2 regions of the Enterobacter mori genome follow, and region 1 is predicted to be linked to the other one. Evidence: predicted binding sites of a transcription regulator. Region 1 holds the regulator's gene; the other holds the start of a gene.
What was found. Region 1 encodes Fur, which represses iron uptake genes when iron is present. Its sites were predicted from a motif close to ATAATAATGAGAACNACTATCAA; they were not measured.

Region 1 (9,997 bases):
GACTGCATGATATGTTCAACCATGCTGCACTTGCGGCCCGTATTGGTATTGGTGATGACCCAGTACGGTGTGCCAGGGACATGTTTAGGTTTGGTTTGATTGCCATTTTGCAGCAGCGTCTGTTCGTCGCCCGCGAAATAGACACGGGTGCGACCGTGCAGCGACTCGGTCGCTTCAGCAAACGCGTTGTTATCCAGTGAATGAAGTGTAGACAGCACCAGCATAAAGCGGTTAACCGCCTTTTTCTGCTCTGCATATTCATCAGACAGCAATAGTTCACGTACTGCGCGCACTTTATCCTTTGCCGGTATCACGGCAGGTTTTGCTTGTGCAACAACGCTCGGCTGAGACACGACATCTTTTGTGACAGGGGTAGCAGGCTGTGAGGCGGCGGAAATTTTAAGCATACGCCGTAAAATGTCGGACGCGCTCTCCCCGATATGCCGCGTCTGGCTGGCAATAAACTGATAGAGTTCGTCATCAACTTCGATTGTTTTCATCTTAATCCAGTGCGATATCTTATCTGAATACAAGTCGTTGGGATTATAAGGTCAAATCCCAACAGCGGATAGCGTCAAACCCGGCAGGCGGCAAAAGTCAGATTAAACTGGATCCTTGCAGCCGGGCGGCAGAATGGTCAACATGATACCCTAACCTGACATACGTAAAAAAAGAACTTTGCCATGAAATTGAATACCCGAGCGCAATCTGCACAATCGCCGAACAATAATTCTCCCATCGTACTGGTTCACGGGCTGTTTGGTAGCCTGGATAACCTGGGCGTGCTGGCGCGCGATCTGGTTTCCGACCACGATATTTTTCAGGTTGATATGCGCAATCACGGTCTTTCCGGGCGTTCCGACGAGATGACCTACGCGGCGATGGCGCAGGATCTGCTGGATACGCTGGATGCACATAGCCTGCAAAAGGTAACGCTGATCGGGCATTCCATGGGTGGCAAAGCGGTGATGGCCCTGACGGCGCTTGCGCCAGAGCGTATCAACGGGCTGATTGTCATTGACGTCGCGCCTGTGGATTACAACGTCCGTCGTCACGATGAGATTTTCGCCGCTATTAATGCGGTCACAGACGCGGGTGTCGCGACGCGCCAACAGGCTGCCGCCGTGATGCGTGAGCATCTGGATGAAGAAGGCGTCGTGCAATTCCTGCTGAAGTCATTCGTCGACGGGCAATGGCGTTTTAACGTGCCGGTGCTCTGGGAGCAGTACAATAACATCGTGGGCTGGGAAACCGTCCCCGCGTGGCCACACCCTACCCTCTTTATTCGCGGCGGAAATTCTCCTTATGTTACCGATGCCTACCGCGACACGCTCCTGGCCCAATTCCCGCAGGCCCGAGCCCATGTGATCGCCGGTGCCGGGCACTGGGTTCACGCCGAAAAACCGGACGCTGTACTGCGCGCCATTCGTCGCTATCTCTCTGATACTGCAAATTGATTAAAAAGAGAGCGACTGGAAGGTTGTGGGCTTCCAGTCGTTGGCGTGCCGTTTTCGGTGATGTATGATGGCGCGCTTATCGCCCGGGCATTAGCAGGGCGGCGTATTTCCCCCGAAGTCTCAGAATCATGGCCAAAGAACAAACGGACCGTACGACACTAGATCTGTTCGCGAATGAGCGTCGACCGGGACGACCGAAAACGAATCCGCTCTCGCGCGATGAACAGCTGCGTATTAATAAACGCAACCAGCTTAAACGCGATAAAAATCGTGGGCTTAAGCGTGTCGAACTGAAGCTGAACGCCGATGCTGTCGATGCACTGAATGAGCTGGCCGAGGCGCGTAACATCAGCCGCAGCGAACTGATTGAAGAGATGTTAATTACTCAACTTGAGACATTGCGCAGCAAGGCATAAGTCTGAAAATCCCCTTTATGACCCTTTTCATGTAGCACAGAGTGCAGTCCTGCGCGATAGCAGTTTCCGCGGGGTTGCCTGTTCTGCTATTATTGCCCTTATCCGTGGACAAATTGCGCCACCATACCATTAAGTTTCAAGAGGTTATTTTACTCATGGCAATCATCGGCATTTTCTTCGGCAGTGATACCGGCAATACCGAAAATATCGCAAAAAACATTCAAAAACAGCTCGGTAAAGACGTTGCCGATGTGCACGACATCGCCAAGAGCAGCAAAGAAGATCTCGAAGGCTATGACATCCTGCTGCTGGGTATCCCGACCTGGTACTACGGTGAAGCGCAGTGTGACTGGGACGATTTCTTCCCAACCCTGGAAGAAGTTGACTTCAACGGTAAGCTGGTCGCGCTGTTCGGTTGTGGCGACCAGGAAGACTACGCAGAATACTTCTGTGACGCATTGGGCACCATCCGCGACATTATTGAACCGCGCGGTGCTGCTATCGTGGGCCACTGGCCAACGGCGGGTTACCACTTTGAAGCCTCTAAAGGCCTGGCAGATGACGACCACTTTGTCGGCCTGGCCATCGACGAAGACCGTCAGCCGGAACTGACCGCTGAACGCGTTGAGAAATGGGTTAAGCAGGTTCGCGAAGAACTGAACCTCGACGACATTCTTAACGCCTGATTTCACGGTGGCGCAACTCCGGTTGCGCCCGTTTACCAGGTAAAACCGATTAAATTAATTGCTACAAACTTTTAACTTTTTCGTTCAGACCTGTACAATATCCCCCTGGTAAAAAGTGGATGCCATCGAACAAGTTTGTTGGTGATACCACGTTTTTATAAGCATACTTTGCTTGAGACTTGCAGTTTTCATTTAGCCATGGCAGTTCTATAATGAGACGCAATATCCCAAGTGCATTTTCTGTCACTTCTTCTTTAGAAGTGAATCGTTTAGCAACAGGACAGATTCCGCATGACTGACAACAATACCGCATTAAAGAAGGCTGGCCTGAAAGTAACGCTTCCTCGGTTAAAAATCCTTGAAGTGCTTCAGGGGCCAGACAATCACCATGTCAGTGCGGAAGACCTCTACAAACGTCTTATCGACATGGGTGAAGAGATTGGGCTGGCAACCGTGTATCGTGTGCTGAACCAGTTCGATGACGCGGGCATTGTTACCCGTCATAACTTCGAGGGCGGTAAATCCGTTTTCGAGCTGACCCAGCAGCATCATCACGATCACCTGATCTGCCTCGATTGTGGCAAGGTTATTGAATTCAGCGATGATTCCATCGAATCACGCCAGCGTGAAATCGCCGCTCGTCATGGGATTCGCCTGACCAACCACAGCCTGTACCTGTACGGTCATTGTGCTGAAGGCGATTGCCGCGAAGACGACCACGCGCACGACGCGAAATAATATCGTGTTTATACTCTGAGCCAGCCGTAAGGTTGGCTTTTTTTTTGCGCAAAAAAGCCCGGTGGCGCTGCGCTTACCGGGCCTACGGGCTATGACACCTTTGTAGGTCCGGTAAGCGCAGCGCCACCGGGCGTAAAGCAACTTATTTATTGTTACTGCGAATCTCGCTCCAAATCTTATCGCAACGCTTCGCCACTTCCTGATCGTTACCGGTTTTACGCGCCTGAATGCAGGCCTGGTAATCCATCACGCGGACGTTTTCCTGCGTCGCAAACTGCTCATGCGCTTTCTCTTTCTTCAGCACGTTCAGCACGCTCTGGCAGGCTTCGATTTTCTCCGGCGACCCTTCCGCTGTATTGATACAGGCGCTATAGGCCTCCTTCAGGCGGGAATCTTCTTTTGGTGCCTCAGTCTGAGCACACGCCACCAGCCCTGATGCCAGCAACGCGACGATTACGATTTTTTTCATCATGTGCAGTCTCCATACCGGCGGGACATTGCCCACCGGTGTGTTCATCAGAAGATAGTGAATGGCGCGATGACCATGAATTTCACGTCACGTTCATCCTGGAAGATGTTGCCGTAACCGCCCGCGTAGCTCGGGATATCGGAGTGGTTGTCATACTGCGTGAAGTGCAGTTTGAACATCGTCCCTTTTGCACGTCCATCCTGCAGGGTGTAGATCGCATCCAGGCTGTAAGAAGACTCTTTCAGACGATAGTTTGGATCGTAGTACGCGTCCGGTGTCGCCATATCTGCAGGTTTTGCGTCCCAGGCGTAAGCGTAAGATGCCCCCACAGCCCAACCCGGCAGGTTCCAGTTTTTCAGGTCATACATTGCACCGAAGAACACGGCTTTTTCGCCGTCGGCGTTGAAGTCAGAGCGGTTATCCCACCAGATATCGAGACGACCATTTGAGGACGCATAGGTTGGCGTCATACGCTGCAGGAAATAGCCCTGCTGCCCTTCAGCCTTCACCCATGTCCCTTCCAGACGTAAATCAACCTGGCCCACTTTGTAGCCGAAGGTCAGCGCCTGCAGCCATGCAGTGCCGTCATAGATATCGTTAACGGTGCCATTGCTGGCTTTATCGCGCGTGCCGTAGAACTGGTAGCTGGTGCTCAGCGGGCTGCCTGCAATATCAAATTTGTAGCTGGCTTTAGCAAAATACTGATCGATATAACCTTCCGCCTGACCAAATGCAGCTTCCAGGACCAGATCGTTTTTGAAGTCGTATTTCGCGCCCAGCGAGTGGAGGTAATCGACTTTGGTTTTCTTATCGTTCTGGTAGAACTTGTCCATCTCAATGTGCCACGGTGCTTTGTACTCGTTGGTCCACATATAGGAGAAGCTCAGCGCACCCGCATCGCCGTAGTCAAAGTTAGCCCCGGCCTCCGCGCCCTGGTAGGTACCCGGCATAAAGCTCCAGTGCGGCGCTAACAGTGTTTGACCGGTTGGCTGAATATAGCCCCCACGTGCCCACACCGGGCCGTATTTGAATTTCGCTGCTGCCTTGTACAGGCTGACACCGCTTTTATCGCCAGACCAGTCTTCTTTATACGCTTTGTTACTGGAGGAGAAGGCGATTTCGTTCGGGTGTCCGCTGTCGCCGTTTTCAGCCATTTCAATGGCGGTGAAGGCAGCAATATCCAGACCGAACATATCCGCGGCATAGCCTGACTGGAAGTCCAGGTTAGCGTTCCAGGTGGAGTGAGAAAGGTTGGTTTTGTATTTGTCTTCAGTGACGTCTTTACGGTCACGCTCACGCTGCCAGTAATAAATACCGCCCGTGAGGGTAGAATCTTCGATGAAACCCGCGGCCTTTGCCTCTGGTGCTACCACCAGGCCCGATATTGCTGTCACACCGGCGATAGCCAGCGCCAGCGCACTACGTTTGCCACTGAACGTACGCATAGATTATTCCTCTTTGACGAATTAAAACGCCTCAACGGCGAAAATATAAAAGACCAAAAGGTCAGGGGTAGTTAGAAATACCCTCGAATTAACTACCGCCTTTAGGTTATTTTTCGCGACGCGAATTATCAATGCTTTTCCGTGGGCAAAAGTCAGGATTATGACGAAGTGCACATAATTCGTAGTGCTTTGTAACATTTAGAGGAGAGCGAGGATTGGCGGGGAAATATCAGAAATTTCAGCGGGTAGCGCAGGCACTTACTGTTTATTTTTCATCCTTTTTGTATTTCGGAGAAGTACAAACTTTTTTTAGAAAAATAAGTAGCACCACATTGACCTAATATTTTAGCGGCTTATCTTTAAGCCCTGGCTTAATACCATGATCATAAATAAAAAAAACGCCGCAATAAGCGGCGTTTGTCTCTCCTTGACCAGAGCAGCAATATTATTCGCCGATCTTAGCCCAGGTGTCACGCAGGCCGACGGTACGGTTAAATACCGGTTTTTCTGCGGTGCTATAACGGCTGTCCAGGCAGAAGTAACCTTCACGCTCGAACTGGAACGCTTTACCCGCTTCAGCCGCTTTCAGGGACGGCTCAGCGTAACCCTGCCTGATAACGAGTGATTCCGGGTTAATGGTCGCCAGGAAATCTTCAGCCGCGCCTGGGTTAGGCACGCTGAAGAGACGGTCGTACAGGCGGATTTCGACAGGCAGCGCATGCGTCGCGCTCACCCAGTGAATAACGCCCTTCACCTTACGACCATCAGCAGGATCTTTACTCAGCGTTTCTGCATCGTAAGAACAGAAGATGGTGGTGATGTTACCTTCTGCATCTTTCTCAACGCGCTCAGCTTTAATCACGTACGCATTACGCAGACGGACTTCTTTACCCAGCACCAGACGCTTGTACTGCTTGTTCGCTTCTTCGCGGAAGTCAGCACGATCGATCCAGATCTCGCCGCTGAACGGCACGTCGCGGGTGCCCATCTCCGGCTTGCTCGGATGGTTAGGCATAGACACCAGCTCGCTCTCGCCCTGCGGGTAGTTTTCGATAACCAGTTTAACCGGGTCGATCACCGCCATCGCGCGCGGAGCGTTTTCGTTCAGGTCTTCGCGAATGCAGGACTCCAGAGATGCGATCTCAATGGTGTTGTCCTGTTTGGTGACACCAATACGTTTGCAGAACTCGCGGATAGACGCGGAGGTATAACCACGACGGCGCAGACCGGAGATGGTCGGCATACGCGGGTCATCCCAGCCTTCAACGTGCTTGTCGGTCACCAGCAGGTTCAGCTTACGCTTGGACATCACGGTGTATTCCAGGTTCAGACGAGAGAACTCGTACTGACGCGGATGCACAGGAATGGTGATGTTATCCAACACCCAGTCGTACAGACGACGGTTGTCCTGGAACTCCAGCGTACACAGAGAGTGCGTAATGCCTTCCAGCGCATCGCTGATGCAGTGGGTGAAGTCGTACATCGGGTAGATGCACCACTTGTTACCGGTCTGGTGGTGTTCCGCAAACTTGATGCGGTACAGCACCGGATCGCGCATCACGATGAACGGAGACGCCATGTCGATTTTGGCACGCAGACACGCTTTGCCTTCTTCGAAGCCACCGGCACGCATTTTTTCAAACAGCGCCAGGTTCTCTTCCACGCTGCGATCGCGGTATGGGCTGTTTTTGCCCGGCGCGGTCAGCGTACCGCGGTACTCACGGATCTCATCTGCAGACAGTTCGTCAACGTACGCCAGACCTTTGCCGATCAGTTCAACCGCGTAAGCGTACAGCTGATCGAAATAGTCAGAGGAGTAGCAGATATCGCCAGACCAGCTGAAACCCAGCCATTGCACGTCGTTCTTGATGGACTCAACGTATTCGATGTCTTCTTTTACTGGGTTAGTGTCATCGAAACGCAGATTGCACTGGCCCTGATAGTCTTGCGCAATACCAAAGTTCAGGCAGATAGATTTTGCATGCCCAATATGCAGGTAGCCGTTCGGCTCCGGCGGGAAGCGGGTATGAATTGTGGTGTGCTTACCACTGGCCAGATCTTCATCGATGATCTGACGAATAAAGTTACTCGGGCGGGCTTCTGCCTCACTCATCGTGGATTCCTCAAAGCGTAAACAACGTATAACGGCATATGATCTTATAACCCGGACGTAGTGACAACCCTTAAAACGTCTCTTGAGAAAATAATGGGGGCATTTGCTGCAAAAAAAAAGCGGCGGAGGATACCCCCCGCCGCTTAAGGCATGACTCTACTCAGGAGCGATTACTTGCCTTTAATCTCATACAGTGGCGTTTGGCCCGCAACCACCTGACCTTTCGCCTGCAGAACCAGACCGCTGAAGTCGTCGATGTTGCTGCACACCACTGGGCTTATCATGGAGCGCGCATTGGCGTTCAGGAAGTCCAGATCCATTTCCAGAATCGGCTGGCCTGCCACCACTTCAGCGCCCTCTTCCACCAGGCGAGTAAAGCCCTGGCCGTTCAGCGCAACGGTATCGATACCCATGTGGACAACGATCTCCGCGCCTTTTTCAGTTTCGAGGCAGAACGCGTGGTTAGTGTTGAAGATTTTCACGATAGTACCGGCTGCAGGAGACACAACGGTTTTGTCCGTTGGCTTCACGGCTACGCCATCACCCACCGCTTTACTGGCGAACGCTTCGTCAGGGACCTGCTCAAGGTCTACCACATCACCGGTGATCGGAGAAACCAGCGCAGCAACCGTCACTGCGTTAGGAACCGCTTGCGGCTTCGCGACCGGGGCAGCAGCCGTCGTCGCAGGAGCGCTGTCGGCTGATGCCGCCGCTACCGGGCCACGGGCTACCACTTTCTTCATTTCGTCACCGATGGATTCCGCTTTGGCACCCACGATGACCTGGATAGTTTGTTTGTTCAGTTTTACCACGCCCGATGCACCCAGGCGCTTACACATCGCATCGCTTACCTGCGCGGAGTCACCCACGGTGAGACGCAGACGAGTAATACACGCATCGATGGCTTTCAGGTTGTCTGTCCCGCCAACAGCGGCAATATAGCTGGTCGCCAGCTGGGTCAGACCTTCTTCGGTATTGCTATTGGCTTCGCTGGTAACCACGTCATCTGTAGCATCTTCGCGACCCGGCGTTTTGAGGTTAAACATACGAATAACCGCAGTGAACAGCACGAAGTAGATAACGAAGAAGATCAGGCCCATCACCATCAGCATCCAGACGTTGCTGCTTGCCGCCGGCAGGTTGTACATCAACACATAGTCGATTGCGCCTGCGGAGAAAGAGAAGCCAGCGTGGATACCCAGAAGAGTGGCAACAAACAGGCTGATACCGGTAAGCACCGCGTGCATCAGGTACAGCAGCGGAGCCAGGAACATGAACAGGAATTCCAGCGGCTCAGTTACGCCAGTCAGGAAAGCGGTAATCGCAACAGACAACAGCATACCGCCAACCATTGGACGGCGCGCTTTCGGCGCAGCCAGGTACATTGCCAGCGCCGCGCCCGGCAGACCAAACATCATGATTGGGAAGAAACCGGACATGAACATGCCCGCGGTGCCGTCCCCCGCATAGAAGCGGTTGATATCACCGTGGAATACCGCACCTGCCGCGTTGGTGAACTCACCAATCTGGAACCAGGCGATGGTGTTCAGTACCTGATGCAGGCCGGTTGGGATCAGCAGACGGTTGATGAAACCGAAGATGCCCGCCCCCATTGCGCCCGCAGACACGATCCACTCGCCGCCCGCATGGATAGCATGCTGCACCGGCGGCCAAACGTAACCAAAGATGGCGGCCAGAACCAGACAGAAAAAGCCCGTCGCAATCGGCACAAAACGTTTGCCACCGAAGAAGCTCAGGAAGTCTGGCAGCTTAATGTTCGCCCAGCGGTTATATACCGCACCACCGACCAGACCGGTAATGATACCCGCCAGGACACCCATGTTGATTTCAGGGTTGATGGTGACCATCGCTTTCGTGAGGATAAAGTAACCCACAGCCCCTGCCAGTGCCGCAGCACCAGCACTGTCTTTTGACCAGCTTGACGCCACGCCGATGGCGAAAATCAGCGCCAGGTTGTCAAAAATTGCGCCGCCTGCCTGGGCAATAAACGGCACGTTAAGAAGATCGGGTTGCCCGAATCGCAGCAGCAGCGCTGCAACCGGTAGCACGGCGATAGGGAGCTGCAAAGCCCTACCGAGGCGCTGGAAAAAACCTAAAATATTCATCCTATTCCCCCTACGAGACCCTTTGTTAAGACTCGCGCATAAACTATGTTTTTATTGTGTCACGAACGATAGATACAGTTGATGATTCACTGGCAGTGTGAGTGTGTGAAAAATTAATTCGTATCGCAAATTAAACACCTATTTTTTGTGATTATTGTCACCAAATATCGTATTGAACCCTCCCTTTCACTGGCTAACAGCGAAAACTTATTTTATCATTCAAAAAATCAAGACGGATGGATCCGGCCTGAAAGGTTCCAGGTTACGCTTAGTTCAGGTTGCACTAATCATCCGCCCACTTTTACTTAAACTTTAGAGGTGAATAATGAGACTGATTCCCCTGGCAACAGCTGAACAAGTCGGAAAATGGGCTGCACGCCATATCGTTAACCGCATCAATGCGTTCAAACCTACCGCCGATCGTCCTTTCGTTCTTGGCCTTCCAACCGGCGGCACGCCGCTGACTGCATATAAAGCTCTGGTTGAAATGCACAAAGCGGGCCAGGTTAGCTTTAAGCATGTTGTGACGTTCAACATGGACGAATAT
Region 2 (9,997 bases), 1.3 Mb from region 1:
CGCGTCTGGGGTCTGGCGTTACGGTGATCAGCGAATCCGGCATTAACAGCTACGCCCAGGTGCGCGAGTTAAGCCACTTCGCCAACGGTTTCCTGATTGGCTCCGCCATGATGGAGCATGACGATCTCAATGCGGCAGTACGCCGCGTGCTGCTGGGTGAAAACAAAGTCTGCGGCTTAACCCGCGAACAGGATGCCCAGGCCGCGTATGAAGCCGGGGCAATTTATGGCGGGCTGATCTTTGTGGATTCGTCTCCTCGCGCGGTCAGCGAAGAGCAGGCGCGTAAGGTCATCGCTGCGGCTCCGCTCAGCTACGTGGGCGTTTTCCGCAACGCAGATATTGAAGACGTTGCGGCAAAAGCCGAGGCGTTATCCCTGAGCGCGGTACAGCTTCACGGCAGTGAAGATCAGGCGTATATCGATGCCCTGCGCGCAGCGCTGGCGCCTCAGGTACAGATTTGGAAAGCGCAAAGCGTCGGCGAGACCCTGCCCTCGCGTAACCTGAACCATGTGGATAAATACGTACTCGATAACGGCCAGGGCGGCACCGGTCAGCGTTTCGACTGGTCACTGCTGAGCGGCGAAAAGCTGGACAACGTCCTGCTGGCGGGCGGATTAAGCCCGGACAACTGCGTAGAAGCCGCCAAAACCGGCTGTGCAGGCCTCGATTTCAATTCAGGCGTAGAGTCCCAACCGGGTATTAAAGATGCCAACAAACTGGCCTCGGTTTTTAAAACTCTGCGTGCATATTAAGGAAGAGAAGATGACGACATTACTAAACCCGTATTTTGGTGAGTTCGGCGGGATGTACGTCCCGCAAATCCTGATGCCCGCGCTGCGCCAGCTGGAAGAAGCCTTTGTCAGCGCGCAGAAGGATCCGGCGTTTCAGGCGGAATTTACCGACCTGCTGAAAAATTACGCCGGTCGTCCGACCGCGCTGACCAAATGCCGCAACCTGACGGAAGGCACCAACACCACGCTTTATCTGAAGCGTGAAGACCTACTGCACGGCGGTGCGCATAAAACTAACCAGGTGCTGGGCCAGGCGCTGCTCGCAAAGCGTATGGGTAAAACCGAAATCATCGCCGAAACCGGTGCAGGCCAGCACGGCGTGGCCTCTGCGCTTGCCAGCGCCCTGCTCGGCCTGAAATGCCGCATCTATATGGGGGCGAAAGACGTTGAGCGTCAGTCTCCGAACGTCTTCCGTATGCGCCTGATGGGGGCAGAAGTGATCCCGGTGCACAGCGGCTCCGCAACGCTGAAGGATGCCTGTAACGAAGCGCTGCGCGACTGGTCTGGCAGCTACGAAACCGCGCACTATATGCTCGGTACCGCGGCGGGCCCGCACCCGTTCCCGACTATCGTACGCGAATTCCAGCGCATGATTGGTGAAGAGACCAAAGCGCAGATCCTCGAGAAAGAGGGTCGCCTGCCGGATGCTGTGATCGCCTGCGTTGGCGGCGGGTCTAACGCCATCGGCATGTTTGCTGATTTCATTGACGACACCAGCGTCGGTCTGATTGGCGTCGAGCCTGCCGGTCACGGGATCGAATCCGGTGAGCACGGCGCGCCGCTGAAGCACGGTCGCGTAGGGATCTACTTCGGAATGAAATCCCCGATGATGCAAACCGATGAGGGCCAGATTGAAGAGTCTTACTCTATTTCTGCTGGCCTCGACTTCCCGTCCGTCGGGCCACAGCATGCGTATCTGAACAGCACCGGGCGCGCGGACTATGTCTCCATTACCGATGACGAAGCGCTGGAAGCCTTCAAAGCGCTGTGCCGCAGCGAAGGGATCATCCCGGCGCTGGAATCTTCGCACGCGCTGGCGCATGCGCTGAAAATGATTAAAGAAAATCCGGAAAAGGAACAGCTGCTGGTGGTGAACCTTTCCGGTCGCGGTGACAAAGACATCTTCACCGTTCACGATATTCTGAAAGCACGAGGGGAAATCTGATGGAACGCTACGATAATGCATTTGCTGAACTGAAGTCCCGCCAGGAAGGCGCGTTCGTTCCCTTCGTCACTCTGGGCGACCCGGGCCCGGAGCAGTCGCTGAAGATTATCGATACCCTGATTGAAGCCGGTGCCGACGCGCTGGAGCTGGGTATTCCGTTCTCTGACCCGCTGGCGGATGGCCCGACCATCCAGAATGCGACGCTGCGCGCATTCGCCTCCGGCGTGACGCCAACCCAGTGTTTCGAGATGCTGGCAGCGATTCGCCAGAAGCACCCGACCATTCCGATCGGCCTGCTGATGTACGCCAACCTGGTCTTTAACCGCGGTATTGATGAGTTCTATGCAGAGTGCGCGCGCGTGGGCGTCGACTCCGTTCTGGTGGCAGACGTGCCGGTTGAAGAGTCGGCCCCATTCCGCCAGGCGGCGATGCGCCATAACGTTGCGCCGATTTTCATCTGCCCGCCGAACGCCGATGATGAACTGCTGCGCCAGATTGCCTCTTACGGACGCGGGTATACCTACCTGCTCTCCCGCGCGGGCGTGACCGGTGCCGAGAATAAAGCGGCGTTGCCTCTGCATCATCTGGTGGAGAAGCTAGCTGAATACCATGCCGCGCCTCCGCTGCAGGGCTTTGGTATTTCATCCCCGGATCAGGTTACTGCCGCAATCGATGCGAAGGCCGCCGGGGCGATTTCCGGTTCCGCCATCGTAAAAATCATCGAGAAAAACGTGGATAAGCCAGACCAGATGCTGGCGGAGCTAAAGACCTTCGTGACCGAGATGAAAGCGGCAACCCGCAAAGCATGATGCACTCCCCGTCTGGCGTGACTGCCAGACGGTTCCCCTTATCCCCCTTTCGAGTTACGTCAAAATTGATCGCGTCGATATTCTCGGTGCGAATGACTTTTCAAACTCTGCCGTAAGCGTATGATTCGGTTTCTTTCTGTTTATACCTTCTGAGTTCAGAGGCTTACACATGTCATGGCAACATTTCAAACAGACTTACCTGGTTAAGTTCTGGTCACCTGTACCGGCCGTTATCGCGGCGGGTATTCTCTCTACTTATTATTTTGGCATTACCGGCACCTTCTGGGCCGTCACCGGGGAATTTACCCGCTGGGGTGGACAGCTGCTGCAGCTGGCTGGTATCCACGCTGAAGAGTGGGGCTACTTTAAGCTCATTCACCTGGACGGTACCCCGCTCACCCGTATTGACGGGATGATGATTATCGGGATGTTCGGCGGCTGCTTCGCGGCGGCTCTGTGGGCTAACAACGTGAAGCTGCGCATGCCGAAAAGCCGTATCCGCATCCTGCAGGCGGTAGCCGGTGGGATTATCGCAGGGTTTGGCGCGCGTCTGGCGATGGGCTGTAATCTGGCGGCGTTCTTCACCGGGATCCCACAGTTTTCGCTCCACGCCTGGTTTTTTGCCGTGGCAACCGCAATTGGCTCTTACTTTGGCGCAAAATTCACGCTTCTGCCGTTTTTCCGTATTCCGGTAAAAATGACCAAAGTTAGCGCCGCATCGCCATTAACGCAAAAACCCACTCAGGCTCGCCGCCGTTTTCGTCTGGGTATGCTGGTCTTTTTCGCCATGATCGCCTGGGCGCTGTCCACTGCGCTGAATCATCCAAAACTGGGGCTGGCAATGCTGTTTGGCGTTGGCTTTGGTTTGCTGATTGAGCGCGCGCAGATCTGCTTTACCTCAGCGTTTCGCGACATGTGGATCACCGGGCGCACCATGATGGCGAAAGCCATTATTGCCGGGATGGCCGTGAGCGCGATCGGCATCTTCAGCTATGTTCAGCTTGGCGTGGAACCGAAAATCATGTGGGCGGGTCCTAACGCGGTCATCGGCGGGCTGCTGTTTGGCTTCGGCATTGTGCTGGCAGGGGGCTGTGAGACCGGCTGGATGTATCGCGCCGTCGAAGGTCAGGTGCATTACTGGTGGGTGGGAGTCGGAAATGTGATTGGCTCCACCATCCTGGCCTACTACTGGGATGACGTGTCCCCCGTACTGGCCACGAACTGGGACAAGGTTAATCTGCTGAACACCTTTGGCCCACTCGGTGGGCTCGTGGTGACCTATGCCCTGCTGCTTATCGCCTTTTTACTGGTTATTGCACAGGAGAAGCGCTTCTTCCGTCGTGCCACCGTCAAAACTGCAACGCAGGAGAATGCCGCATGAAAGAGATCGTGCCTGACTATCGCCTCGATATGGTGGGTGAACCTTGTCCTTACCCGGCTGTTGCCACGCTTGAGGCACTACCGCAGCTCAAGAAAGGTGAAATTCTGGAAGTGGTGAGCGATTGCCCGCAGTCGATCAATAACATTCCTCTGGACGCCAAAAACCACGGTTATACCGTGCTGGATATTCAGCAGGATGGACCAACCATTCGTTATTTGATTCAGAAATAATCGATAATATGCGCCCTGAACAGGGCGCATTGAAGAGCACGCGTTAGAAACGATAACCCGCTGAGAACATAAATACCCACGGATCCAGACGGGTATTGATACTTTGCTGCTGGCCATTGGCTTTGAAACGAACGTCAGTATCAATGTCCATGTACCAGACTGAGGCGTTGATCAACCAGTCACGGTTAATCAGATAATCAAGACCTACCTGCCCCGCCATACCCCATGAGTCTTTCAGGCTGAGGTCGGAAAGCCCGGCTGCTTTGCCCGTGTCGTTAAACTTCTCGTCAAAGAAGGTCGTGTAGTTTACACCCGCGCCAATATATGGGCGCACCTTGCTGCTGGCATCGCCAAAGTACCACTGCGCCATCAACGTCGGCGGCAGATGGTGCACCGTGGCGATATCGCCGGTCGGCCCAAGGCCAACGCGATGACGGAACGGCGTTGCGGCCAAAAGCTCAACGCCGATGTTTTCTGTCGCCATATAGGTAAAGGTCAAACCTAACTGGGTATTATTGCTGACGTTAAAGCCGCCCATTCCCAGTACGCTATCGGAACCTTCAGTTGGGCGAACCGTTGCCGAACCGGCTCGAATAAAGAATTCGCCTGCTTCATGCGCATACGCGCCACCAGAGAGACTGCTTAAGATAAGGGCTGCCACCGCTAATTTTTTCATATCCGCTCCATCGTTGTGGTTTTAAGTGCGGATGAGAATATACTCACAAAAGAGTATTAAGTGATCTATCACAGATCACATTAAAACCAGTAAGTTAACATTCATTGATCTGGGTTAATTTTTGATAATCAAACTTAACCCGCCAGGTGGGTTCTACATCAAATTTTAGTGATGAGCGAAAAATTACTGCCGCTTTACAAAGATATGCTTTTCCATACAAGCCTTGATGCTGCCACGGCACTCTTATCCGGTGTACAATTGCCGGCTAATTAACACCTGCAATACTCAAGGAGAGTGCATGTCTATCACGGCGAAGTCCGTCTACCGTGACACGGGAAATTTTTTCCGCAATCAGTTCATTACCTTTTTACTGATCGCGTTGCTATGCGCCTTTATCACGGTGGTGCTTGGTCATGCGTTCTCACCGAGTGAAGAACAGATTGCCAGCCTGAGCCAGGGCGACCATCTTGCCGGTAGCGTGGGGTTATTTGAACTGGTGCAAAACATGACGCCAGAGCAACAGCAGATCCTGCTGCGGGCGTCCGCGGCATCCACATTTTCAGGTTTGATCGGTAATGCTGTTCTGGCGGGCGGCGTGCTGCTGATGATTCAGCTCGTTTCAGCGGGTCATCGCGTCAGTGCCCTGCGCGCCATTGGCGCCAGCGCGCCAGTACTCCCTAAGCTTTTCATCCTCATCTTTTTAACCACGCTGCTGGTACAAATGGGGATTATGCTGGTCGTGGTGCCGGGTGTATTACTGGCTATCGTGCTCTCTTTCGCGCCGGTAATGATTGTGCAGGAGAAGATGGGCATCTTTACTGCGATGCGCAGCAGCATCAGGCTTGCGTGGGCGAACATACGTCTGGTGGCACCTGCTGTGATCGGCTGGCTCCTTGCCAAAACGCTACTGTTATTATTTGCACCAAACTTTGCCGTGTTAACGCCGAACGTTGGCGCGGTCGTTGCTAATACGCTGAGCAACCTGATATCAGCAGTTCTGCTGGTCTACTTGTTCCGCCTGTATATGTTAATTCGTCAGTAATTGGGATCGTAGAATGAAGCAGTTTCTTGATTTTTTACCGCTGGTCGTCTTTTTTGCGTTTTACAAGCTGTACGACATTTATGCCGGGACGACGGCGCTGATTATTGCTACCGCTATCGTGCTGATTTACAGCTGGGTGCGTTACCGCAAAGTTGAAAAAATGGCGCTGATCACCTTCATTATGGTGGCTGTATTTGGTGGCCTGACGTTGTTCTTCCACAATGATGAATTCATTAAATGGAAGGTCACGGTGATTTACGCGCTGTTTGCAGGTGCGTTGCTGATCAGCCAGTGGGTGATGAAAAAGCCGTTGATCCAGCGCATGCTGGGCAAAGAGCTTACGCTGCCGCAAGAGGTGTGGTCCCGTCTGAATGTCGCCTGGGCGGTGTTCTTTATTCTCTGTGGCCTCGCCAATATCTACATTGCTTTCTGGCTACCGCAGAACATCTGGGTCAACTTTAAGGTCTTTGGCCTGACCGCGTTGACGCTGATCTTCACGCTGTTGAGCGGTGTCTATATCTATCGACACATGCCTCAGGACGATAAAAACTGATGTTCCTGGCCAGATCGCGGCACGGTCTGGCCTTCTCCTCTTTCCTTTCACAATCTAAACCGTCTTCTTCAAGAATGTCTGAATCATGAAGATTTTGTGGAGATTACTGCCACTTTATTGTAATGAGAATCACTATCATTAATATTCTTCATCGCATTTTTAACAAATGGAAATGAGTTGATGAATAATATAATAAGATTTGCCCCCGCTTCACTTACGTTGGCCATCCTTACGGCATTAAGCCATGGCGCGCATGCAGCAGATGATACCCTCACCGAGGGTGAAACCATGGTCGTTCAGGCGACCGCCGAAGAAGCACTGAAGCAACAGCCCGGGGTTTCCATCATCACGGCAAAGGACATTGAGAAAGATCCACCGGTTAACGACCTGTCAGAAATTATTCGTAAAATGCCCGGTGTTAACCTCACCGGTAACAGCGCGACGGGCAGCCGTGGTAATAACCGTCAGATAGATATTCGCGGCATGGGGCCGGAGAACACCCTGATTCTGATTGATGGTGTTCCGGTAACCTCCCGCAACTCGGTACGCTACAGCTGGCGCGGCGAGCGCGATAGCCGCGGTGATACGAACTGGGTACCGCCAGAAATGGTCGAGCGCATTGAGGTGCTTCGTGGGCCGGCAGCCGCCCGCTATGGTTCGGGCGCTGCCGGGGGCGTCGTCAACATTATTACTAAACGCCCGACCACAGACTGGCACGGATCGCTCTCCCTTTACACCAATCAGCCTGAAAATGACAAAGAGGGGGCGACCAGGCGCGCAAATTTTGATATCAACGGACCGTTAGCAGGCGATGCGCTGACCATGCGCCTATACGGGAACATCAATAAAACCGACGCGGACGCTCAGGATATCAACACGGCACAAAATGGCTCCTATGCCGCCGGGCGAGAAGGCGTACGCAATAAAGACATCAATGCCCTGCTCTCCTGGAAACTCACACCGCAGCAGATTATCGATTTTGACTACGCCTACAGCCGCCAGGGCAACATTTATGCAGGCGATACCCAGTATAGCAACGGCAACCTTAGCCCCAATGGCGTCGTCTCGTCCCTGTATGGGCACGAAACCAACCGCATGTATCGCCAGAGCTATGGCCTGACCCACAACGGGATCTGGGACTGGGGCCAGTCAAAGGTCGGCGTCTATTATGAGAAGACCAATAATACCCGCCTGGAGGAAGGCTCCACGGGCAAAGTTGAGGGGATGATCAATACCGACAAGTACAACACCAGCCGGCTCGAGTCATACCGTACCACCGGCGAGCTGAACATTCCGTTGTTCTGGCTGGTCGAACAGACTCTGACGGTCGGAGCAGAGTGGAACCGCGATGAGCTTAATGATCCGGCCTCCATGCAGGCGACAAACGTCTCCGGGGAAGTGATTAACGGCGTTCCCGGCACGGCGTCCGAGCGTAACAGCAAAAACAGCGCTGACCTCACCGGCATCTATCTTGAAGACAATATTGAAGCACGCCAGGGCACCAACCTCATTCCCGGGATCCGCTTTGATTATCACAACGCATTCGGCAGCAACTGGAGCCCTAGCCTGAACGTTTCCCAGGACCTCGGCGAAATGTTCAAGGTTAAGGCGGGCATCGCCCGGGTGTTTAAAGCGCCTAACCTTTACCAGTCAAGCGAAGGGTATTTACTTTCTACCCGCGGCAACGGCTGCCCGACGAACGTTAGCGAGGGAAGCTGTTACCTGCTAGGTAATCCGGATTTGGATCCTGAAATCAGCGTTAACAAAGAGATTGGCCTGGCCTTTGCGCTGGAAGGATACGAGGCAGGCATCACCTGGTTCCGAAATGATTACAAGAATAAGATCGTTTCAGGCACTGACGTACTGGGCCAGACGAGTAGCGGCGTGAATATTCTCCAGTGGGAGAATGGCGGAAAAGCGGTGGTTGAGGGGCTGGAAGGGAATCTGACCGTACCGGTTATCCGCGACGCGCTTACCTGGCGTACCAATGCGACATATATGATTCAGTCTGAAAATAAAGACACTGGCAACCCGCTGTCGATTATCCCCAAATATACCGTCAACACGATGCTCGACTGGGAGGTTAACAGCAAGCTTTCAGCGAACGTCAGCTGGACAATGTACGGACGCCAGAAGCCGCGTGAAAATGCTGAAATTCGCAATGAGAAAGGCGCCATGTCAGATAAAGAGATCGGCGCATATTCCATCGTCGGGATTGGCAGCCAATATCAGCTCACTAAAAAACTGCGCCTGAACGCCGGGATTAGCAACCTGTTTGATAAGCAAATCTACCGAGAAAATGACGGCGCATCGACCTACAACGAACCCGGCCGCGCATACTATGCAGGCGTAACCCTTTCCTTCTAACCCTCAAGCGCCTGCTGTGCGGGCGCTATACCCTATTCTCTATAGTCACGATTCATAGTAGCATCCCGCCTGAAGTCTTCAGTTACGAGTTAAACATAATGACAATAAACGACGCCCCGCAGGGCGAACTGGTTTTACGCACGCTGGCAATGCCTGCGGATACGAATGCCAACGGCGATATTTTTGGCGGCTGGTTAATGTCGCAAATGGATATGGGAGGCGCAATCCTGGCAAAAGAGATTGCGCACGGGAGAGTGGTGACGGTCCGGGTAGACGGTATGACCTTCCTGCGTCCGGTGGCCGTGGGTGATGTGGTGTGCTGTTATGCGCGATGCGTAAAACGCGGCAACACATCAATCTCCATCAATATCGAAGTGTGGGTGAAGAAGGTTTCATCCGAACCGATTGGACAACGTTACAAAGCTACAGAAGCGCTGTTTATTTACGTGGCGGTCGACAACGAGGGTAAACCTCGGCAGTTCCCTAAAGCCTGATCGTCAGGCAAAAAAAAGCCTCCTTTCGGAGGCTTTTTTTATTCCATCTGTGCCCCGCCGTTCAGGCGGAAAACAATATTCACTATCAATCCACTGCCCGGCTTACCGGCTTCATAGCGCCATTTACGCATCGCTGCCTTTACATCGCGCTCAAACATATTTGAAGGCTGCGCAGAAAGGATTTGCACATTGTCAACGCGGCCATCTGAGGTAACGTCAAACTTCACCCGCACGCGCCCTTCAATACGGAGCGCCTGAGCACGCGCCGGATAGGTAGGCTGGTTGCGGCTGAGCGCCCTTGGCCCCGCAGGCGCTGTAACGGTCGGCTTCGTGGCCGTTGCGGTGTTGTTCATCACCGGACGCGAAGGCGCAGTATTCTCTACCGGCTGTGTTGGCCGCGTCTCGACCGGGCGGACTTCGCGTTTCGGACGCTCTTCGACTTTCTTCACCGGTTTTGGCTTCGGCTTAGGTTTCGGCTTAGGTTCCGGT

Region 2: N2K86_RS12115 (TonB-dependent siderophore receptor) is a predicted target of Fur. The motif match lies at 6,764-6,786, and genes of this name have one in related genera.

What each region holds. Positions count from the first base shown of each region.
Region 1 is NZ_CP104285.1:1,291,362-1,301,358, reverse strand. It holds gene seqA (replication initiation negative regulator SeqA) at 1-500, opposite strand, end outside; gene ybfF (esterase) at 684-1,457, shown strand; gene ybfE (LexA regulated protein) at 1,586-1,873, shown strand; gene fldA (flavodoxin FldA) at 2,029-2,559, shown strand; gene fur (ferric iron uptake transcriptional regulator) at 2,851-3,297, shown strand; gene chiQ (ChiQ/YbfN family lipoprotein) at 3,440-3,766, opposite strand; gene chiP (chitoporin ChiP) at 3,814-5,211, opposite strand; gene glnS (glutamine--tRNA ligase) at 5,657-7,324, opposite strand; gene nagE (PTS N-acetyl glucosamine transporter subunit IIABC) at 7,495-9,450, opposite strand; gene nagB (glucosamine-6-phosphate deaminase) at 9,776-9,997, shown strand, end outside.
Region 2 is NZ_CP104285.1:2,552,734-2,562,730, forward strand. It holds gene trpCF (bifunctional indole-3-glycerol-phosphate synthase TrpC/phosphoribosylanthranilate isomerase TrpF) at 1-752, shown strand, start outside; gene trpB (tryptophan synthase subunit beta) at 763-1,956, shown strand; gene trpA (tryptophan synthase subunit alpha) at 1,956-2,765, shown strand; gene yedE (selenium metabolism membrane protein YedE/FdhT) at 2,935-4,146, shown strand; gene yedF (sulfurtransferase-like selenium metabolism protein YedF) at 4,143-4,376, shown strand; gene ompW (outer membrane protein OmpW) at 4,420-5,052, opposite strand; partial or broken gene N2K86_RS12100 (YkgJ family cysteine cluster protein) at 5,236-5,325, shown strand; gene N2K86_RS12105 (YciC family protein) at 5,351-6,094, shown strand; gene N2K86_RS12110 (septation protein A) at 6,108-6,647, shown strand; gene N2K86_RS12115 (TonB-dependent siderophore receptor) at 6,828-9,014, shown strand; gene yciA (acyl-CoA thioester hydrolase YciA) at 9,113-9,508, shown strand; gene tonB (TonB system transport protein TonB) at 9,547-9,997, opposite strand, start outside.